Regions from separate parts of the Pseudoalteromonas sp. NZS127 genome, predicted to be linked through region 2. Evidence: predicted binding sites of a transcription regulator. Region 2 holds the regulator's gene; each other region holds the start of a gene.

Region 1 (6,057 bases), on a different contig from region 2:
TATGCGCCATTACCTGCTTTTAAGGCAATATCTTTAGCCGCTTGAATACTTTCGTTAATACCTTGCAGTACGCTTTCTTCGGTTTTGAGTCGGCCATTGAGCTGGTTAATATTTTTTGTATATTGCTCATTGCTTTGTATTTTATTGGTATACAGCATAGCTTGCGATATGTCGGCAGGCGCTTCTGAGGTAGATAAATACTTTTGCCTAGTATTTACTCGCTCTTGTGCGTTTGCTACGCCATTTTGATTTTGTAATATTTTATTAATGCTGTTTTGATACATTAAGTTATTTGATAAACGCATAATTACCTCGTGGCACTAAGTAAAGTGTCAAAAATAGAACGTGCAGCAGAAAGCACCTGAGCTGAAGCCGCATAAGATTGTTGAAAGCGCAGTAAATTGGCCGCTTCTTCGTCAAGGTTTACCCCAGATAAGGACTCGTACCAAGCCTCTGACTGCTGTGCGAGTGCGTCGAATGCTGCGCCGTTTGTTTTAGCTTGGCCTGTTACCACGCCAATGTCGGTTACTAATCCGGCATACGCTTGGTTAAACGTTTTATGGTTATCGGCATCTGAGCTTGAAACAACATTTTGGCGCACCAAGTCACCGTTTTGTAACTCGGCTAACTTTAAGCCATTGCGGTTATCGTCAAAGCCGCCTTTGTTAAACTCTAACGTAAAGCTATCGCCTGTGGCTGGCGAGCCTTCAATATCAAAGTCAAAACCATAACCGTCATAAGGAGCACCAAGGCCAGCCAAAACATTTTTGCCTGGTGGTGCAATAGTAATTGGCACATTAGCGCCGTTTCCATCGCTAATTAAGTAATCATTTGTACCCGCTGCTTTAACAATGGTTATATCTCCATTAGCGAGTGCAGGAGGAGTGGTAGTTGTAAAGCCACCAGCGGTAACACTACTCACACTGCCAGCAGAAATAGCGCCGCTACCGGTGTTATTTATGTAATCGGCGGTGCGTATTGGCGATGCTAACGCTAGGTCTTCACCGCGCCCAGTGGCGAGGGTAATATTTGCTGCGGCTTCTGAATTGAGCTTAATTTGAAATTTATCGCCTTCATTACCTGCACCAGCCATAGTTAACTGCAAACCAAATAAATCAACACCTGGGTTATTTGCCGAGTTAATTTCACCGCCTACAAATGTTGCTGTTGTAGCGGCGCCTAATGGCTCGCCTTTATTATCTACTGGCTGAATACTCACTTCGTTTGGGTTTGCGGTATAAGTCACAATAAAATCACTGGCTGGTAAATTACTACCTTTACCGGGTTCTACTGTTGCACTAACACCCGCACCGCCGGTGTTAGCTTGATAGGCAAACCCTTTTGCCGTAGGTATATTGAATATATCGCCGCCCAATTTACCGTTAGCATCCATTCCCAAACGGTTTTGCTGGTTAAATGCATCTGCTAACGCTAAACCCATTTGGCCTATTTGATTTTGCGCAGGTACTAAAATATCGTCTCTGAAGGCAAGTAAACCACCTATTTTGCCTTTTAATTTACTGGCATCAACTTCAAGCGGCACAGCTTTGCCGCCATTTACATCTAAGCGCAGTTCTTTAAAGTTTGGATCCGGGTCGCCGCGCATCGAAAACAAGTTAAACGAGCCGTTTTGCATTACAACGGCTTCACCGCTGCCCATAAAAACGAGCTTTTCACCATTAGGGCCGTCAAGCGTTTCAATGTCGATTAACTCTGATAAATCGCGAATCGCTTTATCGCGCTCGTTATATGTGCCGCTTGCAGCTGATGCGTTGTTAGTACCATTAACACCAGCAATTTGTTGGTTTAACGATCCTATTTTTTGAATTAAGGTATTGGCTTCATCGGAGAATATTTCGAGCTGTTCATTTACAACATTTTTTTGATCCAGCACTATTCCCGACAACCTATCCATTTGGCTTATTAAGCTATCGGCGTTAGTCATTACTAACGAACGTGCAACCGTTGACGATGGCTGATTAAGCGCTTCTTGCACGTTATTAAATAACGAGTTTATACCTGTTGATAAGCTATTCGCTTCTTGCGAAAATAACGTATCGACCCGGTTTGCTTCACTTACAAACTGATCAAAAAACGTTTTATTTGAGGTGTCTCGGTTTAATTGTTTTTGTGCAAATTCATTAAGTAACCTGTAGGTATTACCTTTGCCAACTTGATTGCCGATCATGGTGCCATGCTCTGTACGCTCGCGCACATACCCGTCGGTATTTACATTGGCAATATTTTTACTGGTTGTTTGCAACAGATCAGTGTTTGCTCTTATTCCTGAATTAGCAATGTTTAATAAATTAAACGACATGTTACTTTACTCCTTGGCGGATCACGTTTGTTGCAATATTTTTTAGCTCGCTACTGTTAAGTACGCGCTTTATTTTATCCGCATAATTTGGGTCTGTTGCATAACCGGCTTGTTGTAATGAGTCTAAAAACGCTGCCGGTTTGCCGGTATTTTGTAATGCTTGTTGATAGCGTGGGTTTTGAGTTAAAAAATCAACAAAGTCGTTTACGCTGTCTTTTATTGAGTCGTAAGCTCTAAAACTGGCTTGTTTTTTAACTGCAGCACCTTGTTCAAACTCTAAGGTTACTTTGTTGGCTTTTTCGCCCTGCCAGCTTTTATCTGACTTAATATTAAATAAGTTATTTGAGCTGTTACCGTCGCTTTTATTAATAATATGCTTACCCCAACCGGTTTCAAGTGCTGCTTGAGCCACCATAACGGCTGGGTTTAAACCAATTTTTTTAGCCGCTGTTTTAGCATGCTCCCATACCGAACTTACAAACTCTTCGGCCGTTTCAAAGTTTGGCTTAGCTACTTCTGGCTTTTCGGTATTCATAGCGTTTTTATCTACAGGCTCGGTTACGGCTTTTTTACGCTGTTGCTGCGGCAACTCTATGCCAGCACGCTGATCGCTTAAAAGATCGTTACTGGTTCTGAGTACTGAAGCTGGGGTGTAATTTTTTGCCGTAGGAGAAAGTTGCTGCACTATTAAGTCGGCAAGCCCTAATGAGCCATTAGACGAGAGCTCTGATGAAAGTTGCTGATCGTGCATTTCTTCAAAAAACTTTACGCTACTTGAATTTAATGGGCTTTCTTTGTCTTCGAAGGCTTCGCTGGCTTTGCGCATGCTTTTAAGCAGCATTTGCGTAAATATGGCTTCAAATTGTGCCGCTGCTTTTTTGAGAGCCGCTTTTGAGGCATCACTAGACGCGTCGCCACTGTTTAGGGCGTCTTTACGCAAAGCGTTTAAGTTACCTAAATCAAAAAAGTTTTGCTTATCGAGGTGATTTGTTTCCATCAGCTTTTTGACACAATAATGAATAATGTATAAAGCAATGCAAAAATTGAGCCAGAGGGGAAGGTGTTAAGCAAGATGCCATCGGTTACCAGCTTTTAAAACTGACCACCGATAGCATTACGTTGTTTTAAATTACAACTAGCTGGCCGTTTATTGCGCCGGCTTCTTTTAGGGCTTCTAGTATTGCCATTAAATCGCCAGGTGCGGCGCCTACTTCGTTTATAGCGCGTACTAGGTCATCTAGGCTCACTCCGGGGTTAAATACAAATGCCCGTGAGTCGTCTTGTTTTATATCTATAATACTTTGCTGGGTAACAACGGTATCGCCATCGCTAAAAGCATTAGGCTGCGATACGTTTAGCTGCTCTGCAATCGTTACTGTTAAGCCACCGTGAGTAATAGCAGCTGGTTGCAGCTTTACATTTTTACCAATAACAATAGTACCGGTACGCGAGTTAACGATAATTTTTGCCGCTGTATCTGCTGGGGTAAACTCTAGGTTTTCGAGCGTTGATAAGTAAGACACGCGCTGCGAGGCGTCTCTTGGGGCAATAACTCTAATAGACGCTGCATCGAGTGCTTGGGCGCTATTTGGGCCTACTAAATCGTTTATGGTTTTTTCTAATCGCTTGGCGGTAGTAAAGTCTGGGCGATTTAAGTTAAAAGTAATATAGTCGTTTTGCATAAATGGGCTTTTAACTGCACGCTCAACGGTTGCGCCATTTGGAATACGCCCCACTGTTGGCGTGTTTATAACGACTTTACTGCCATCAAGCCCTTCTGCGCCTAAACCACCTACAATTAAACTACCTTGACCAATAGCGTATACGTTGCCGTCGACCCCTTTTAAAAAGGTTTGTAGTAAAGTACCACCACGTAAACTACCTGCACTACCAATAGATGATACGGTAATATCTATAGTTTGCCCGGGCTTTCTAAAAGGCGGTAGCTCAGCATGCACTGCAACCGCAGCCACGTTTTTAATTTTTGGTTTTAAGCTTGCCGGTAGCGTAATGCCAAAGCTGTTTAACATGCCTTTAAAGCTTTGCTCGGTAAATCGGCTTTGCTTCTCGCCCGTACCAGGTAAGCCAACAACTAGGCCATAGCCTACTAATTGGTTTGAGCGTACGCCCTCAACCATAGACACATCTTTAATGCGCTCGGCCATGGCAGGAAGTTGCCAGCCAAGTAACACCATTAAACAAAGAACTTTAAATACATTCATAATGAATGTCCTCTAAAAAGGAAAAAGTGAGCTACTAAAAAAGCGTGTTAGCCAACCGGCACTTTGCGCTTCTTGAGTTTGCCCTTTGCCCGAATATTGAATTCGTGCATTAGCAATTCTATTTGACTGTACGGTATTGTCTGCAGTTACATCTTCTGGCCTTACTAATCCCTCTAAACGAATAAATTCTTCGCCCGAGTTTAACGTTAGCCATTTTTCGCCGCGAATAACTAAATTACCATTAGGTAAAACACGCATTACGTTTACCGATATATCACCGGCTAAACTATTTGACTGATTTGATTTTGAGTCGCCTTTAAATGACGCGTCGCTGCCAATACCAAATTGAATGCTGTCGCCGCCAATATTTACCGGTAATCCGCCTAAACCAATAACGGGGTCGAGTTTTGCGTCTGACTGCTTATCGGTTTCTGTTTTTGCCGCTTTAGAGGCTTGCGTAGACTCTTGCAATTTAACCGTAATTATATCGCCGGTACGCAGTGCTTTTTTATCGGCGTATAAGTCGTTCGATAAATACGTATTAAACAGTGAGCCATTAGCAACTGCCGGTTCAACATTGGGTTCTGGGTACATGGGTGCATAGTAAGGATCGTCTTGTACTACGTCACTATTTTGTGTAGACACACAGCCACTTAACAATAAAGTACCCGCTGCAAATAATATAATATTGCGCATAATAACCTCTAAAATATTATAATTGCTGATTGATGTAGCTCATCATTTCATCAACTGCCGAAATTACTTTTGAGTTCATTTCGTAAACACGTTGGGTTTCTATTAGGTTTACCAACTCTTCGGTTACGTTTACGTTTGACGTTTCTAGTGAGCCTTGAATAATAGTGCCTAGCCCATCAACCCCAGGGTTACCCTGCACCGGCGCGCCACTTACCGCAGTTTCGGTGTAAAGGTTTTGCCCTATAGGCTCAAGGCCCGACGGATTAATAAAGTCACTAATGGTAATTTGTCCAATAACCACGTTATCGGCCTGCCCTGCAACTCGTACAGACACTTCACCGTCTTGCGATACAGTTATTGATTGCGCGTCGTCGGGTACGTTCATTTCAGGCTGAACTACATAACCGGCACCCGAGGTTACAACTCGCCCTTCGCCATCGGTAGTAAATTGACCATTGCGCGAATAAGCAATATTGCCATCTGGCTGCAACACCTCAAAAAACCCCGGACCTGATATCATCCAATCTAGTGAGTTTTCAGTGGTTAGCATATTACCTTGCGAAAAGTTTTTTTGGTTGGCTACCACTTTGGCACCAGCACCTAGCATTAAACCTGATGGCATTTCGGTATCTTGCGATGAGCGACCGCCTGGCTGATTAATGTTTTGGTAAAGTAAATCTTCAAAAACGGCGCGGCTTTTTTTATAACCAACCGTACTGGCGTTGGCTAAGTTATTTGAAATAACCGAAATGTCGGTTTGTTGGGCGTCAAGCCCTGTTTTACTGATCCACAATGCTGGATTCATAATCGTGTCCTCAT
Region 2 (6,057 bases):
CTTGTTGTAATTGTTGTAGTGGATAGTCTTGTTCGAAAGTTTCGGGCATTGGCGTCCTTAATTTATTTTTATAACGTTAGGGAAGAAGTTAGTCATTAACTTCGTTCAGTTTATCTTACTTTTTTTAGCCAAACTAGCTTAAGGTTTCACTAACCCTATATTTTAGCTCGTTTACTTGGTTTAAATAAAGTGCCTACTATTCTTGTTCGTTAAAGCGCTGCGCTATTAATTGGCCAACGGCATGTAAAGCATGCTCTGCATCGGGTCCTTCGCACACTACTTTTACTTCTTTACCTTGGCTGCTTTCTAGTAACATTAAAGCCAGTACGCTATCGCCAGCGGCTTCTTTTTCATCTTGAAATAAGGTAATAGATGCGTCAAATTGTACCGCTAATTGTGCTAATACGGTAGCAGCTCTAGCATGCAGGCCTAGCTTGTTTTTTATTAAAAATGTATTTTCTAAGCGCATAAGATACTCTACTTAAGCTGAACAGATGATTATTTAAATTGAATTATTTTTCTTGCTCGCGATGGCGAATTTTTACATTAGGGTGAGACATAGCAAAGCTTTCACCAATTGTTTGCGCTAAATAAACTGAGCGGTGCTGACCACCAGTACAACCAATAGCAATGGTTAAATAACTGCGATTATTACGCTCTAGGTGTGGTAACCACGTTTGTACAAAGGTTTGAATTTGCCAAGTGAATTTTTGCACAATACTATGACTAGCTAAATAATCTTTTACTGGTTGATCTAATCCAGTTAAAGGCTTGAGCTCCGGTTCCCAGTGTGGGTTTGGTAAAAAACGCGCATCAAAAACATAATCAGCACCTTTGGGAATACCATGCTTAAAGCCAAACGACTCAAAGGTAATGATAAGCTGTTTGTCTTTTTTACCGAGTATGGTTTCACGCATAGATTCAGCAAGTTGATGCACACTTAAATCGGTTGTATCAATGACATGATCAGCCCGCGTTACGAGTACATCGAGTAATTCTTTTTCCTTTTTTATTGCTAAATCTAGCGGTAGCGAATCAATCGAAAGCGGGTGCAAGCGACGTGTTTCTGAATAACGGCGGATTAACGTTTGATCGTCGCTATCTAAATAAAATAACGTTGGTTTAGCAAAGTCGGGTAAGTACTCAAGAATATCGTTAAACTGCTGCTGGTCTTTAGGCAGGTTACGCACGTCTATACTAACGGCTATTTTATCGTAGTTATCAGAGACACTGCGCACTAATGAAGGCAGCAAATTTACCGGAATATTATCTACACAATAGTAACCTAAATCTTCTACAACACGTAAAGCAACTGACTTACCAGAACCTGATCGGCCACTTATAATAATTAATTCCATTTACCACCCCTTTATTAGTAACTAGGATTGATCCAAAATAACTTGGTATAACGCTTCATCAGACTTTGCCGCACGCAATTGCTTACAAAACTCTTTATCGTTTAGTTTATCAGCTATTGTGGCTAGTGTTTTCAAGTGCTGCTGGTTATCGCCATCGGGCACTATAAGCGCAACAAAAATATCAACTGGACGATTATCAATTGCATCAAAATTAATAGCGGTTTCGCTTATTAAAATTAAGGCAAGAGGCTCTTGTGCCCCGCTCATACGGCCATGTGGAATTGCTATTCCTCGGCCAATACCGGTACTACCTAGCTTTTCTCTTGCCAATAAAGCAGTGAGAATATCTTGCTGAGGTAAATACGGCATTTTTTTATGCGCGAGTTCACTGATGAATTCTAAAATTCTTTTTTTACTATTAAAAAGGACCACAGCTTTGCTGCAGTCCTGGCATATAAGTGAGCTTAATTTCATAGTGTTAGTGTCGAGCAAACTTCTCTTTGTGTTTAATTACTTGACGATCGAGTTTGTCAATCAACGAGTCAATGGCAGCGTACATATCTTGGTGTTCGGTCGATGCAAATAGCTCAGCGCCACTTACAAAAATTGTTGCTTCAGCTTTTTGACTTAATTTTTCTACATCGAGAATAACATGCACATTAGTTATGTGATCTGAGTGTCTTTGCAGCTTTGCAAATTTATTATTTACATAGTCTCTTAATGAGTCTGTAATGTCTACATGACGACCAGTTAAGTTTAGTTGCATCAGCATTTTCCTCTTTGTTGTACGTCTTAAATCAAGCTTTTACGTTGATTCGACGGGGGAATAGCCAGAGATTCGCGATATTTTGCAATTGTCCGTCTAGCTACTTTAATTCCTTGCTCAGCCAATATATCTGCAATCTTGCTATCACTCAATGGTTTGGCTAAGTTTTCTGCAGCTATCAACTTTTTAATCAGGGCACGTATGGCAGTTGATGAACATTCGCCACCATTTTCGGTGCTTACATGGCTTGAAAAAAAGTACTTAAGCTCAAAAATGCCACGTGGAGTGTGCATATATTTTTGCGTAGTGACCCGTGAAATAGTCGACTCGTGCATTTCAACTATTTCGGCAACATCGTTTAATACCATAGGTTTCATGGCTTCTGGGCCATGTTCAAAAAACGCTTGTTGCTGCTTAACAATACAATTAGTTACTTTCAGGAGTGTTTCGTTTCTACTTTCTAGGCTTTTAATAAACCATTTAGCTTCTTGTAAGTGCGAGCGAATAAATTGGCTGTCACCGCTGGATTTTACTGTACGAGACATAGCCGCATATTGGCTGTTAACACGTATTTTTGGCATGCTATCTGGGTTTAGCTCTACCACCCAGCGGCCTTTTATTTTTTTAACAGACACGTCAGGTATAACGTATTCAGACTCTTCTCTGACAATAGTATCCGCAGGCTTAGGATTAAGCGTATGAATAAGTGTCATTATTTCTTTAAGCTCTTCTTCTTTGAGCTTAGTTTTTTTCATTAACGTACGATAGTCGCGAGCAGCGAGTAAATCGATATGATCAGTTAACACCATTTTTGTTTCGTTAATATAAGGGGTGTCTTTATCAAATTGATTTAATTGAATGCATAAGCATTCTTGCAAGCTGCGAGCTGCAATACCAACAGGATCAAATAATTGAATGCGCTTTAGCACTGCTTCTATTTCATCTAGTTCTACTTCGTGTTCGTCGTCAGTTTCTTGGTTAAAGCTTGCTAAAAGGTCTTCGCAACTGAGGGTTAAAATACCAGAGTCATCTACGGCTTCAACAATAGCTATGGCAATAGCTTCGTCGGTAGGGCTAAAAGGGGTGAGCTGTAATTGCCACATTAAGTATTCATGCAGGGTTTCGGTTGATGCACCTTGATAAATAGATTCATCTTCAGGCATTGGCCCTGATGAAGAGGCAGGCGCTGCGCTCATATATTCATCCCATGATACATCCATGGCCATGTCGTCGCTTATGGTGTCTTTATTTAGTGCTTCACCGCTATCTTGCTCATACTCGCTTGGGGTGTCGTCAGCAGAGGCGCTAACAGTAATGTCATCTGCTTTTTGCTCGTTTTTACCTGCTGATTCTTCCGTGTAATCTTGTTCATCAACTTCAAGTAATGGGTTGCTATCAAGTGCTTCTTGTATTTCTTGCTGGAGATCCAAGGTACTAAGCTGCAATAAGCGAATAGCCTGTTGCAGTTGCGGAGTCATTGTAAGTTGCTGGCCCATGCGCAGCTGTAATGATTGCCTCATTTATCTCTAACAATCCTTATAAATTGATATGATTAATCTTAGCAGATGCTTATAGTAATAACATAAATATTACAGTTTGAACTGCTCGCCTAAATAAACATCACGTACTGTTTTATCGTTTAATACAAATTCAGGAGTACCAGATGCAATTAGCTCCCCATGAGAAACAATGTAGGCTTTTTCACAAACATCAAGGGTTTCCCTTACATTGTGGTCGGTAATTAGTACGCCAATACCACGATTTTTAAGGTGTTCTATAATTTTTTTAATATCGAGTACTGAAATAGGATCCACGCCAGCAAAGGGCTCATCAAGCAATATAAATTTAGGATCTGCAGCTAAAGCACGTGCTATTTCTACGCGGCGACGTTCACCACCAGATAGTGCCATACCTAAGCTGTCGCGAATATGTTGCAGGCTAAATTCGTCCAACAAACTATTTAGGGTTTCTTCCCTGGCTTGTTTATTTAGTTGCTTACGCGTTTCTAAAATAGCCATTAAATTTTGATACACAGTGAGCTTTCTAAAAATAGAAGACTCTTGTGGTAAATAACCAATACCTAAACGAGCACGGCTGTGCATAGGAAGTAAGGTAATATCGTTATCATCAATTAATATTTTACCTTTGTCGCTAGGAACTAAGCCTACAATCATGTAAAAGGTAGTGGTTTTACCTGCGCCATTTGGGCCAAGTAAACCAACAATGCTGCCAGCTTTTACTTCAAGTCCTACATTTTTAACAACTTCACGGCCTTTATAGCTTTTTGCTAATAGCTCTGCTTTTAATGTACTCATGGCTGACCTTTATTGAGTTTTTGTTCTTTTTTTACGTCTATAGGCACTAAAATAGTGTGTACCCGATCAGTTGAGTTTTCATCTTTTTCAGCACTTATAAGCTGTTGCTCTATATCGTAGGTGATGCTTTTAGCCGTAATTTTTTGCCCAGCTTGAGAAATGTTTGCATCTCCTACTAGGGTTAAAAAACGTTTCGCTACATCGTAACGTACTTCGTTAGCGCTGGCGCTCATGACAGTACCATCTGCTTGCTTTTCTTCAAAATATGCAGGACTGCCCGTGGCAATTAATAGTTGTTTATTATCGCCAAGTTCGTCGCGCTTATGTACTTCTAAACGATCGGCGGTGATACGACGATTACCGTGAATTATCTCGACGTTTTTCTCAAAAATACCAACGTTTTCTTTTAGTTGGCCTTCTTGGCGGTCAGCACTAATAGAAATTTGATTAGCTAATGGGGAAGTACTTTGCTCTGCCGCATTACTATTAAATACAAGTATAAGCGATGGAATAATAAGTATTTTTGCAAGGTTATTGGTCATAATATAGTGTTCGCGTATGGTTAATTAGTTTTATCACCTCGGTTGTTAAATTGGCTTCAAGGCCTTTACCGGTGATCTTTAAATTCGGTCCAGTTATAATAACGGGCTGTTCGCTGCGCATAGTGAGTAGCATTATATCTACTTGAATATTGTCGGCGGTAATTTTGTCTATCATTGCGCCATCAATTAAGTTTTGGGCAGTTACATTACCCTCTAAAATTAATTGTCTTTCATCGTAAAGTGTTGCTTCATCAGCATTGATACGCCACGTTTTTTGTCTGTCGTCGTACAATATGAAAGTAGGTTTTTCGAATAAGGTAAATCCTAGCTGCTCGTAAAGCTCCGTTTTAACCGCAGTTACTTTATGGCTAATTTCACCGTTTTCGTCAAAAGCTGTTTGTTTTAGCTCAATGGCGGTGTAATCGGGTTTAGCTATTACTTCTGAGTCGGCTTTAGCAACCGTATTTACCTGAGTAAAATAAGGGTACCAAAGCCAAACCATACAGGTGATGAATAAAACGCTTAAGACTATGCGCGCTATATTCATGAACTGGTGCCTTGGCTAGTTAATGGTTTATTGTTTTCAAGCATAAGTAAGTCGGTTAGCTCTCTTACTGCACCAAAACCACCCGGCATTTGCGTAGTGTAATGTGCTAAGCGTTTAATTAGTGGGTGCGCGTCATTTACTGCTACTGCAAAGCCAACTAACTCCATAACAGGCATATCAGGGCCATCATCACCAATATAAGCAATTTGCTCATCGCTCAAATTAAGCTTGTTTTTAAGTTCTTGGTAGGCAATAAGCTTGTTTTCTTGACCTTGATAAATATGCTGCACGGTTAAGCTGGTCATACGTTGTTGTACTATTTGCGAGTGCCTGCCGGTAATAACCGCTACTTCAAAGCCGCTGTTAATAAGTGCTTTAATACCAAAGCCATCTTTTGTATTAAATGCTTTTAGCTCTTCATCTTGGTTGCCAAGATAAATTCGGCCATCAGAAAATACGCCATCAATATCGCATATAAGTAGTTTTACTTTTTTTGCGCGCGCTTTAGCGTCATCACTTAGCGCTTGAT
Region 3 (6,057 bases), on a different contig from region 2:
GTTTCACCGTTTTCGCCCACTGTTGGCAAATAATCAACCGCTACCGATACACTAATTCTGCGAATCGTGCCGCTTTGTTGGCGCTTATGCGAAATAGTAGTATCGAGCTCATAGTTACGCGTGGCTTCTTTATGCGTACGACTCGGTGAAGTAGCACTTCCTGCGCCGCCTTGGCCTGCTACTTCTGGAATATCTGAATTTACCGGAGGCTGATTACTTAACGCGCCAGGAATACCCACAGCTAAGCCGCCTATGTTGTTTTCCTCAAACGTGGTTTCGCTTCTTACCGCTGGTAGGTCTGGGTTATAACGTTTTTGCGTTTCTTCTAATGAGCTAAAGTCCATGCTCAAATCAACTTGCGCAGTGTAATTACTCAAACCAACAATAGGGATTAAAATGCTATCAATTTTTTCTAGGTATTCTTGCTCGCGCTTACGCTCTAGGTCGTACTCTTTACGAGAACGCGCAGAAAGTGAGCTTTGTGAGCCCGAATTTAATAAACGGCCATTTTGATCGGTAACCGTTACACGTGCAGGCTCAAGCCCTTGCACAGCTGAGGCTATAATATCCACAACAGAGTCTACTTCTTCGCTGTTAAGCGAGCGTCCGCGTTTAAGCGTAAGTACGACCGTTGCTGATGGTTTTTTCTCTCTGCGGGCAAATACGTTTTCTTTTGGAATAGCTAACAGCACCTTGGCGCGAGTGATGTTATTTAGCTCTTCTATAGTGCGGGCAAGTTGTTGCTCTCGGCCATGCTTTAGGCGCTCGCGCTCTAAGCGCTGGCTTACACCAAAGCCCATGTCTTGCATTATTATGTCTGAACCAGAAGTAGGACCTTGATCCAAGCCTTCGCGAGTCATTAGTAATTTTATATTTTGGTATTCGCTTTCATCAACCGACACTACATTGCCATCTAGTTGATAATCTATTTTTTGCGCATCTAAAAAATCAAGCGTTTGAATTAGCTCTTCGGTGGGCATTTTACCTAATGGGCGCATATCTGGCTGACGTGCCCAAATAATCACAAAAATGGCAATTGCCAAACAAATCGCCAGTGCTATAACAAGGGTAACTTGACGCAATACATCAACACCGCTTAACGCACTTAAATAGCCCGACTTTTGTTCTTGTTGATCGTCACTATCGCTTTGCTCAATACCGCCACTAGCAAGTGCAAGATCTGTAGATTGATTAGATTGCGCCACAATTATTCTCCACTACCTGATTAAACAGGCATATTCATGATTTCTTTGTAAGCTTCAACAAGTTTATTACGCACTTGTACGGTCGCTTCAAATGCAACAGAAGACTTTTGCGAAGCAATCATTGCCTCAGCAAGCGATACGCTTCTGTCGCCCATTTCAACCGCTTTTACTTTTTGACCTGTGTCTTGCTGTAACTCATGCACAGTATTGAGCGCATTGCTAAGCATATCGCCAAATTGTGCTGATGACGTAGACTGAACTTGCGTAGGCAATTTATTAATTTGATTATTACGGCCCGCTTCTAAGGCCATTGATTGCATTTCTTGAAATACAGCGCTATTTTGAATTTTCATTATTTGTCTCTAACAATGCAGTTAACTCTTAAGGTTAATAAAGCACAAAACGTGCCACATAAATAAAGCTTTAAATACATGGTGTTACAGTTAGTTTTTACTTAGTCAGAGTTTTGACAGCCCTAAATTCAAGGTATTGAATTTAGGGCTTTTTTGAAGGTTATGCAGGAAGTGAAATACCTAAGTCGCGCATTTGCGCTAGTTTATAACGTAAAGTTCGCGGGCTAATACCCAAAGTTTCGGCTACGTCTTTACGCTTGCCTTGGCAACGCGCAAGTGTTTCTAAAATAATTCGATGCTCTTTATCTTTAAGCTCATCTTTATAACTGCCTGTATCTTGAGCGAGTAAATCTGATTTTTGCTCATTCGGTGTTTGATCATCAAGCTTTTCATCACCCGACTTTTCGTCATTAATAACGGCTGTTGTTTTACTATCGTAATAGGCGCTAGTTAACGCACTTTCACTAATTGCTGGCTCTACTACAAAGTTACTTGGGGCTAAATTTTCAATAAAAATAGCTTGCTCACCTATGCTGTTACCACTGCGCAGTATAAGCGCACGCTGAATTACGTTATCAAGCTCACGCACATTACCTGGCCATGTATGGCTAAGGAGCTTTTGCTCAGCTTGCTTATCTAAAATAGCCAGCGGCTGCTTAGCTTTTATTAAATGGCGTTCAATTAAGTGCTTCGCCAACACAATTATATCGCCAGGGCGCTCGCACAATGGCCGCCACATTAGCGGAAAAACGTTAAGGCGATAATATAAATCTTCCCTAAACTGATTATTCGCTACCGCTTGTTTTAAATCGCGGTTACTGGTTGCGAGTATGCGTACATCCAGCGCAATGGTTTTACGACTCCCTAAGCGTTCAACTTCACGCTCTTGTAATACACGCAGTAGTTTAACTTGTAAGCCTAAATCCATTTCGGTAATTTCATCAAGTAAAATTGTACCGCCCTGTGCTTGCTCAAACTTACCTGGGCATGCCTGAATCGCGCCAGTAAACGCGCCTTTTTCGTAGCCAAATAATGTTGCTTCTAGCATGTTTTCAGGAATAGCTGCACAGTTAATAGCCACAAAAGGCTTTGCTGCACGCGCTGATTTATCATGAATAAACCGCGCTAATACTTCTTTACCCGAGCCACTTGGTCCCAGCACCATAACACTGGCGTCTGATTTAGCTACCCTGCTTGCAAGCTCCAACAATTGAATACTCGTTGGATCGGCAACAATAGGGCCGTCGGTTTCTTTGGGTTTTTCGGGCAAATAGCGACTCACCATATTTAATAGCACCTCGGGTGCAAATGGTTTGGCCATATAATCAATCGCGCCTAAGCGCATTGCCTCTACCGCATCGTCAATAGTTGCGTAGGCGGTCATCATTAATACCGGTAAATCGGGGTAATTTAATTTAATACTGCGCAGTAAATCTAGGCCGCTCATAGCGCCCATTTGCACATCGCTCACCACTAACGAAAAGGATTCTTTTTTAAGTAGTAACATTGCTTGCTCAGCACTGTCGGCAGCAACGCATTCAATACCCGACATTTCTAGGGTATCTATTAATGCTTCGCGAAGTCCTGCGTCGTCCTCTACAACTAAAATAGTATTACTCATAACGATTCCTCTAATTTAGATGCTGCGCTAATTGGCAATAACAGATTAAAACAAGCGCCGCCATGTACATTATTAGTCACCTCAATACGCCCTTGGTGCGCATTAGCAACAGAGCTAACAACCGCCAACCCTAAGCCTGTGCCTTGGCTGCTAGTGGTAAAAAATGGTTCAAACAGTTTATCTACCTGCTGTAGGTCAACACCTGGGCCATTATCACTCACGCTAATGCGTACAAAATCTGGGGTTTGCAAATCGCGCATTGCACTTACTTGCACTTGTGCCCCAGCGCCTATAATTTGAATACTGTTATGAATCAGGTTTTGAATCGCACTGGCAAGCGCGGTTTTATTCCCTAAAATCGCAATGTCGGGCTCAGGTAAGCTTACATCAAGCTCACTGTTATTAAGCGTTACCATGGCATCTGCACCGGTTTTTACTTCGCTTAATAATTGCTGCATAGACACCTGCTCAACCACATGCTGATCGCCACTTTTGGCAAATAGCAGCATGTCGTTTACTTGGTTTTCTAAATCTTTTAAGCGCGACATTAATTTAGTTTGAAAGTTATCGCGCGACGCTTCGGGTAAGCGTTTTGAACCTAAATTAGCAGCATAAAGCATAGCCGCCGACAGCGGCGTACGTACTTGGTGCGCCAAAGATGCCACCATTTTACCCAGCGCACTTAAACGCTGCATATGTGCAACCCGCTTTTGTAAGCGGCGGGTTTCACTCAAGTCTGTCATTAAAATAAGTTGCCCAGGCTCTGGGGCAAGTGCGGTAATATCAAGTTTTATTAAGCGCCCGTCTTTTAAAGACACTTCGTGGCCATCATCTTGCTGAGGCCGAAAAGAGCGCTGAATAACACTAAACCACTTTTCGCCTTCAAGCGGCTCGCCAAGCATATCAATCGCAATTTGATTCGCTTTCGCTATCATGCCTTTACCATCAAGCACAATTACTCCTGCGGGCATAGTATCTACTAAATGCGAAAGCCAACTAGCCTGTTTACGCAGATCACTTAACTCCCCTATATACTCCTCTTGAAGTAAACATGGGTTATACTGATTTGCAGAAATAAACTGTGGTTTTAACACACTAGCAAGTGCCATAATCAAATCTCTAATTGATGCAGATACAGTTTCAAATGCACAATTTATACCACCTTTTATTACCATGTATATCATTGAGTTACACAGTAAAAATGCGCGACATTAAAATGACGCGCAAATAAAAGCACCGCAACTAAGGAATTATAATGACCAAGCAAACCCGCTGCTCATGGCTCGACACCAGCAAACCCGACTACGTTGCATACCACGATAATGAATGGGGAGTGCCAGTGTATGACGATAAAAAGCTGTTTGAATTTTTAACGCTGGAGTCGGCGCAAGCAGGCTTGAGTTGGTACACTATTTTAAAAAAGCGTAATGGTTATAAAAATGCTTTTGCCGATTTTGATGCACACAAAGTAGCAGCATTTACCGAGCAAGATATTGAGCGACTAATGCTTGATGCGGGTATTGTGCGCAATCGCTTAAAAATTGCTGCTACTGTAAATAACGCCAAATGCTTTATTAAAATTCAGCAAGAGTTTGGCAGTTTCAGTAACTATCAATGGCAGTTTGTTGGCAATAAGCCGCAAGTAAGTAATTTAAATTCTGCTGACAACGCCCCAGCAATTACCCCTACCTCAAGCGCATTTGCTAAAGATTTAAAAAAGCGTGGTTTTAAGTTTTTAGGGCCAACAACCGTATACGCCCATATGCAAGCCTGCGGCATGGTTAACGATCACAGTAATAATTGTTTTAGAAAAGAAAAAGTTAAAAAGCTAGGGGCTAGGCAAACAGTCTGATTTCAGGCTTTTAATCAAGCCTCTGTAATTAGTGCGCGCGTCAGCAAGCTTAACGCCTACAGCAAAAGCTAAACGCTGTGCTTGGTTATTTTTTACCTAAAGCCTGAACCCTGACACCTAAAACCTGATAGCTGCCCTTAATTTTTAGTCTCTCGACAAGTTATATTTTTTCATTTTTTCGACCAAAGTAGTGCGGCGTACCCCGAGTATTTCAGCGGCGCGGGCAACTACATAATCAAAGCGCTCTAATGCTTGAGTAATTAAGTTAATTTCCAGCTCGGCTAAGTATTCTTTAAGCTCAATCCCTTCGCTGGGTAACAAGCCTGAATCTGCTGCTGTAGAGTGTTCGGGTTCATCGTCATAATCGCTAAAGTCGGTGCTAAATATGTCGTTAAAAGCATCGCGCTCCATTAACTCTTCTGGGTACTGCGGCTCATAGGCTTCAACTTCAATATAGCGATACTTAGCCGGTAAATCGGGAACATCTACCACTTTTTCTGGGAACATTATCACCATTCGCTCAACTAAGTTTGCAAGCTCGCGAATATTACCCGGCCAACTATGTTCTTTTAAACTCTCGACCGCGCGCTCAGTAAACTTAGCGGTTGAGCCACTTTGCTCATTAACGCGGCGCATTAACTCTTTTAATAACAGCGGTATGTCATCGGCGCGCTGAGTAAGCGACGGGCTTTCAATAGGGAATACGTTTAATCGGTAGTATAAATCTTCACGAAACGTGCCTTGCTCTATCATGGTTTCGAGGTTGCGATGGGTTGCAGCAATAATACGTACATCAGCCTGAATCGCTTTTGTACCACCTACTCGCTCATAACTGCGTTCTTGCAATACGCGCAGCAACTTAACTTGCATTTGCAGCGGCATATCGCCTATTTCATCTAAAAATAGTGTACCGCCTTGCGCCAGTTCAAAACGCCCTTTACGAGCAGAAATTGCCCCTGTAAATGCGCCTTTTTCATGGCCAAACAATTCACTTTCGAGCAACTCCCCCGGAATCGCACCACAGTT
Region 4 (6,057 bases), on a different contig from region 2:
CACCATTATAAGAATAGCCATCAGGTTGCAGCATTGGCCAGTAATGCTAAAAAATCAGCAAAGCGCTTTGCTCATAGCCATTTGTTTTTATGTCAGCGTAGTAAGCCAAGTAGTGTGGTTGCTAGGTTAGAACAACAAGCAGTTTAATCGTCATAAATAATTTTTTGCAGACAACAAAAAAGGAGCCTAAGCTCCTTTTTTAAACCATGCAATTTTTATTAACGAAGTAATGACTCAGTTAATACAGGGCGAATTTCGCGAATTATTGCTTGGGTTAGCTTAGGTGCGCCACAAATAATGTTACCACTATTGTTATAGTTTACGCCGCCAGCAAAATCTACAACCATGCCGCCAGCTTCTTTTACTAATAACTCGCCTGCAGCAGTATCCCAAGGTTTTAAACCAATTTCGAAAAAGCCATCAACGCGTCCAGCAGCAACATAAGCCATGTCTAGCGCAGCAGAGCCCGCACGACGGATATCAGCAGTATGTACGAATAAAGCTTTAAACGCTTCTGTGTATGCATCTAGGTGTTGTTTTTGCTTGAAAGGAAAGCCAGTAGCTAAGATTGAACCGCCTAAATCAACTGTTTTAGAAACGCGTAAACGCTTGCTATTAAGTTGTGCGCCTTGACCACGAGAGGCAGTGAAAAGCTCACCACGAATTGGATCATAAATAACGGCTTGGTCTAAACGACCTTTTACTTTAAGTGCGATAGAAACCGCAAAATGAGGAATACCCTTGATGAAGTTAGTTGTGCCATCAAGCGGGTCAACAATCCATTGGTAATCTGCATCCTTACCTTTATGCTCGCCTAATTCTTCACCAACAATGCAGTGATCAGGGTAAGAGCGTAAAATGGTATCGCGAATTATAGCTTCTGCTTCTTTATCAATGTTAGTCACTAAATCGTTAGTGCCTTTTTGTTGAACTTCAACTTTTGATAAATCTTCACTTGCACGAAGTATAATTTTGCCTGCGTTACGCGCAGCGCGAACCGCAATGTTTAACATTGGATGCATGGTATTACCTTTGGGTTGTAAAAGAACGTTTATATATTTTAGCTGGCGTATTTTAGCGACTTTTACCATAAAGTAAACAATAAAGCCTAAATACTTTTGTTTGTTTTTTGTACTTGCTTGATGTGCAGGGCATTTTATACAAATTCAGCATTGATGAATCTGCAAAGCGTTTTTTAATGTGTCCTAGTGCTTTAAAAATGTAGCATGTTTTTTACTCTTTAACCTGGGCCCAAGTTATAAAGCTATGAACATGCTTTTATAGGCAGCACATCACATGGGAGTACCACTTTTACCACCAAGCTGGGTTTTTAATTGGTTTGCAAAGCTAATAAACTTTTCTTTAATGGTGCGCTTAATCTTTATTTCTACTGAGCCCATAATAGCCTTTCCCTCAATATGGATGGTCGGCCCTTGATGCTTGTTAAGTGCCACTGTTTTATTTTCAACACTACTAATAATGCTAAACATTTTTGATACTACATTGACGTGTTCTGGTACGTATATTTCATCACTGCCAAAAATACAGTTAACATGAATCGTTACCTCTTGGTGGGTAAAAACAGCATCAGTAAAATCAAGTACTACCGAGCCCATAAAGTTAGTCAGGTAAATATTTTTAGGCACAACCCATTGGCCGCTTCTTTCATTGGAGCCTAAAATACTGCGTAATGTAAAGTCACTCTGGCTAGATTGTTGAGCGCTGTAATTGGGTGAAAATTGCGAATGCTTTTGGGCATTATATTGCTGATCAGTATTAAGGGTTAAATCCTCAACTAAGCTAACAAGGGTTTCATTATTATTTGTAGCCATTGCCTCATCTAAACGCCTTTCAAATGCTTCAACAGAAATAACTCCGTGGCTGTAATTATAAATTAGTTGATCAATCACTTCTTCGCGCACTTGCTCTTGCGGGCGGTCTGTTATTTTTACGCTCATTAGGGTATTCCTTTTATTTTACTATTGTCACTATATAAGCAAAGCATATACCAAAAATATTATTGTTATTAATCAGTTTGTTATGTTTTTAGCCTATTTGTGACTTTGTTATATTAACGATCCATTAACCAAAATGGTAATTATCTAGTTATTTTCACTACTGAGAACTTTTTACCGATAAGTCGGTAAAAAAGTGATGTATACAAAGTGAAGTTATTTTACATCCCTGCCTTAACTTTTTGATTCTAATTGCTTATTAAAGTTGGCCTAAAGCTGGCATTAGTTAAAGTGTCTTTAATCAAAAGGAGAAAGATTATGAAAACATTTAACAAATCTATCATTGCGGCGTTAGTTTTAGGTACTACGGCTATGGGTGCTCAAGCGAGCAGCTGGGAAAATGAAAGTAAAGATGCTTGGATTGATGGTAAGGCTGAAACAGTGCTTCTTATGAACACTAACCTCAATAACTTTGACATCAACACTGATGTAAAAAATGGCAAAGTTATACTAACAGGTAAAGTTAATAGCGAACTCGACAAAGAGTTAGCAGAAGAGCTTGTACTGAGTTTAGATGGCGTAACCGATGTTGATAACCAGCTTACTGTTGTGAAAAACATGAACAGTAAAAGCCATGACAACATGAAAGATGATGATGGTAGCGGCTTAACCGACGCTAAAATTACCACAGTCATCACAACGCGTTATTTATTTAACTCAGAAGTCGGTGGTACAAACATTGATGTAGATACTGACAACGGTATAGTTACTCTTACCGGTACAGTGAACTCAGATGCTGAAAAACAGCTTGCAGTAAAAATTGCTAAAAATGCTGAAGATGTTCGCGACGTAGTAGATAAACTAACGATAGTTGCAAAGTAACATAGTATTTATAAAACCCAGCTCTGCTGGGTTTTTGCTTATAAGTTTTTTAGTTTATAAATAAGGAGAGTACTTATGGATATTATACGTATTATTTTTTCAATCTTACTGCCACCACTGGGAGTATTTTTACAGGTGGGTTTAGGCTTACATTTTTGGATAAATATTTTACTTACGTTGTTTGGTTACTTCCCTGGAGTAATACATGCAATCTACATTATCGCAAAAAAATAATTCATTTCTGTTTGTCGCGTAATATAAGCTATAAGTTGCTTCTTTAAAGCCCAATTTTTAAATTACGCGATATACAGCCTTCCATTTCATTTTTACTTAGCTGCCAGTATTAACCCTAAATTCTGCAAATTTTAATATTACACCCATAAAAAGATTACTATTTAAGCAGTTAGACCATTGATTGTTAAAATAAAGACTTTTGCTAGTGACAAGCCCCTAAAAACTTTTTATACTGCACCCCGCTTTAGTCGCTATGTGGCTAAACGCTTCTTAAAAAAATTAACTGTTTACAGTTATACAAAAAGTTGGCCCCTTAGCTCAGTTGGTTAGAGCACACGACTCATAATCGTTAGGTCCCCAGTTCGAGTCTGGGAGGGGCCACCACTTTTCAAAGCTTTCCAAGTAAATACCTACTAACCGAAATTACCCTGTGCTACTTTTGAATTTACCATACTGAATTAATACAGTATAGTTTTAACAAATCATCAAATACATAACGGACTATAGATGCACGGACGAAAAGTAAATATTTCTTTATCATTAATTGCTCTTATATCTTTATTTTCAATAACTACTATTCTACTTATCTTATATGCCAGAGAGGTATTCGATCAAAAGTGGGCACCAATTGTAGGTGGTATGGCAATATCATCTTTAGTTTCCTTAGTTCAGTTTTTGATTGGTTATAAAAATTACCGAAATAATGAAAAGCTTGAGGATTGTGGTGTTTTAGAGTTTCTTAGCACCAGAGGTGATAGGAAATACTACTCTCGATTAATAAATAAAGCCGATGCTAAATTTGACCTGATATTTCACACCTCTAAGCGTTTCTTTGAAGATTTTTGCGAAGAAGAAGCTGAAGATAATTTTCTCATAAAAAAGCTGGATGGCAATCAAAAACTAACAGTGAGAATGCTACTGACCCATCGGGATTTTCTAGAGCCAGAAGAGCAGCCCTCATATGACATCAGTAAACGAGCGATTAAACGCCTTACTGATAAATATAATCAACGCTTCCAGGTAAAGTTTTATGAGCATGAGCCTAATCACAATCTATTTATTACTGATAAAGACGCAGTAATAGGGCCGTACTTCAAAAATGAAAGAGGAAAATACTTACCTTCAATACATTTTCGTTCAAATGCTAGTTTTGTAGCCCCTTATAAGAAATTTTTCGATACTGAGTGGGAAAATGCAAAAAGTTTCGATTAGTGTTCCGTTAAGACTTCATTTTAACTTAATTGCAATGCACCAGTGCTCGTTTAGATGTAATGGTGGGTTTGGAATGGCTGTTGATACAGGCTTCAAATTAATAGGTAAAAAATCTAGTGTTATTGAATTTAAACATGCTTCTCAAGAGCTTAGGCCTACATTAGATAGAATAGTTATAAAACTTGAGCAAATAAGAAAAGACCTAAAGCTTCCTCATGGTTTAGAAGCATGTTTATATAATGCTCCTCTGCCACATATTGGTTTAGGGAGTGGTACTGCTATAACTCTAGCTGCCATAGAAGCGCTTTTGATTCTCAATAGGTATGACTATACGTCTCAATTTTTGCAAGTACTATCGGGTAGAGGTGGAACTTCTGGGGTGGGTCTTCATTCATATTTTACTGGGGGATTCGTATTTGATACAGGAATACAATCTGAAAATAAACCGCATTTACCTTCGGCCTTGGTTGAACCCAATAAAATTCCAACCTTACTTTTTCAAAAAAGCTATCCTTTTGGCGATATAGTATTCCTTTATCCAAAAGGTATGTTTAATAATTTCGGGCAGCAAGAGGCTGACTTTTTTAATGCTATTACTCCTATCGCTAAAATAGACTCTTTTGAAGCATGCTATAACGCAATATTTATGGTTTCAGCATCATTAGCAGACAAAAATTATGAAACATTTATTGAAGCAATCGATTTAATAAGAAACACAGCTTGGAAATTGGCTGAGGTTCAATACAGTGGTTCTAATGTTAAAAATATTTTTTCTATGCTTGAAAATGAAGATGTTAAGGGTATTGGAATGAGTAGTATGGGGCCAGGGGTATTCATATTTTCTCGAAAAAATAAAAAGGTTATTCGCGATGTGAAAGAAAAATATAATTTAAATGAGATATTACTAAAGCCAAATAACACTGGACGGAAGTTAGAGTATGTTTGAGCTTATCTTTTTTACTTCAAGTCGAATAAAGATGCAAAACGCTCGTCATATATGTAGAAATTATGATATCACGATAAGAAATTTCAATGAAATTACTAGTTTAGCAAACTACAAAGAACCAAGATTATACAATAGACGCAAACTCCTTGAAATGAGCTTCCAAAGTGCTTTATCTCAACTTAAAAAATCTAAGCTTGGTGCAGTTAAGCCATTTTTAATCGAAGATACCTCTGTAGATATTCATGCGCTTTCTAGAAAATATAACTATGAATACCCAGGCCTTGATGTTAAGTATTGGATGGAAAATGCAAATTTTATAGATATTGATTTAGAACTAGATTTACTAGGAAATGATCGCTCAGTTACGGTTAGATCGGATTTAGTTTTATATTTGCCTGAGGTTAGAGAAGAGCCTTTTTATTTTGTAGGTAAGACAGAAGGCAGTTTTACGATTAAAGAATACGATTTTGAATCAAATATCATATACCCGTGGCTTGATAATAAAACTTTTAATAAATGGTTTGTACCTGTTAATGTTTCAACCGTATTGAGCATGTTACCTATTGAAAAAGCAGATCTGTATGATTTTAGAAAAAAAGCATTTGAGGAAATGTTTAAAGTTTTAGATCGTTATAAATTGCTTAAAGAGAAAAGTAAAATTACAAATTCATTAAGCAAAACAGGTAGCTTAGTTGATAATATTAATTGTCACATTATCTATGGATTAAGTTGTTCAGGTAAAACCACAATTGCGACATACTTAATAAATAAGTTTGATTTCCTACACATAGAAGCTTCTGACTTTATGCATGTTATTTATTGGCAACA

Evidence for each region. Region 2 encodes sigma-54, which starts transcription at its own class of promoters, with help from an activator protein. Its sites were predicted from a motif close to GTTGGCACGNNNNTNGNNT; they were not measured.
Region 1: the regulator sigma-54 is predicted to act here: its motif matches at 3,355-3,373, upstream of flgJ (flagellar assembly peptidoglycan hydrolase FlgJ).
Region 3: the regulator sigma-54 is predicted to act here: its motif matches at 1,599-1,617, upstream of fliE (flagellar hook-basal body complex protein FliE).
Region 4: the regulator sigma-54 is predicted to act here: its motif matches at 2,220-2,238, upstream of I6E78_RS12060 (BON domain-containing protein).

Annotation. Positions count from the first base shown of each region.
Region 1 covers NZ_JADYWN010000002.1:340,851-346,907, forward strand. Annotated here, with positions in the region: gene flgL (flagellar hook-associated protein FlgL) at 1-305, opposite strand, end outside; gene flgK (flagellar hook-associated protein FlgK) at 308-2,320, opposite strand; gene flgJ (flagellar assembly peptidoglycan hydrolase FlgJ) at 2,322-3,317, opposite strand; gene I6E78_RS03505 (flagellar basal body P-ring protein FlgI) at 3,445-4,542, opposite strand; gene flgH (flagellar basal body L-ring protein FlgH) at 4,555-5,238, opposite strand; gene flgG (flagellar basal-body rod protein FlgG) at 5,255-6,043, opposite strand.
Region 2 covers NZ_JADYWN010000001.1:141,614-147,670, reverse strand. Annotated here, with positions in the region: gene mgtE (magnesium transporter) at 1-49, opposite strand, end outside; gene I6E78_RS00725 (HPr family phosphocarrier protein) at 197-469, opposite strand; gene rapZ (RNase adapter RapZ) at 513-1,358, opposite strand; gene ptsN (PTS IIA-like nitrogen regulatory protein PtsN) at 1,380-1,832, opposite strand; gene hpf (ribosome hibernation promoting factor) at 1,837-2,124, opposite strand; gene I6E78_RS00705 (RNA polymerase factor sigma-54) at 2,151-3,644, opposite strand; gene lptB (LPS export ABC transporter ATP-binding protein) at 3,714-4,439, opposite strand; gene lptA (lipopolysaccharide transport periplasmic protein LptA) at 4,436-4,981, opposite strand; gene lptC (LPS export ABC transporter periplasmic protein LptC) at 4,971-5,528, opposite strand; gene kdsC (3-deoxy-manno-octulosonate-8-phosphatase KdsC) at 5,525-6,057, opposite strand, start outside.
Region 3 covers NZ_JADYWN010000002.1:325,091-331,147, forward strand. Annotated here, with positions in the region: gene fliF (flagellar basal-body MS-ring/collar protein FliF) at 1-1,205, opposite strand, end outside; gene fliE (flagellar hook-basal body complex protein FliE) at 1,226-1,558, opposite strand; gene I6E78_RS03440 (sigma-54-dependent transcriptional regulator) at 1,719-3,179, opposite strand; gene I6E78_RS03445 (sensor histidine kinase) at 3,176-4,288, opposite strand; gene I6E78_RS03450 (DNA-3-methyladenine glycosylase I) at 4,435-5,031, shown strand; gene I6E78_RS03455 (sigma-54 dependent transcriptional regulator) at 5,176-6,057, opposite strand, start outside.
Region 4 covers NZ_JADYWN010000012.1:86,119-92,175, forward strand. Annotated here, with positions in the region: gene I6E78_RS12045 (GGDEF domain-containing protein) at 1-147, shown strand, start outside; gene suhB (inositol-1-monophosphatase) at 219-1,022, opposite strand; gene I6E78_RS12055 (LiaF domain-containing protein) at 1,293-1,958, opposite strand; gene I6E78_RS12060 (BON domain-containing protein) at 2,274-2,837, shown strand; gene I6E78_RS12065 (YqaE/Pmp3 family membrane protein) at 2,913-3,071, shown strand; tRNA gene I6E78_RS12070 (tRNA-Ile) at 3,379-3,455, shown strand; gene I6E78_RS12075 (hypothetical protein) at 3,579-4,283, shown strand; gene I6E78_RS12080 (beta-ribofuranosylaminobenzene 5'-phosphate synthase family protein) at 4,318-5,229, shown strand; gene I6E78_RS12085 (non-canonical purine NTP pyrophosphatase) at 5,222-6,057, shown strand, end outside.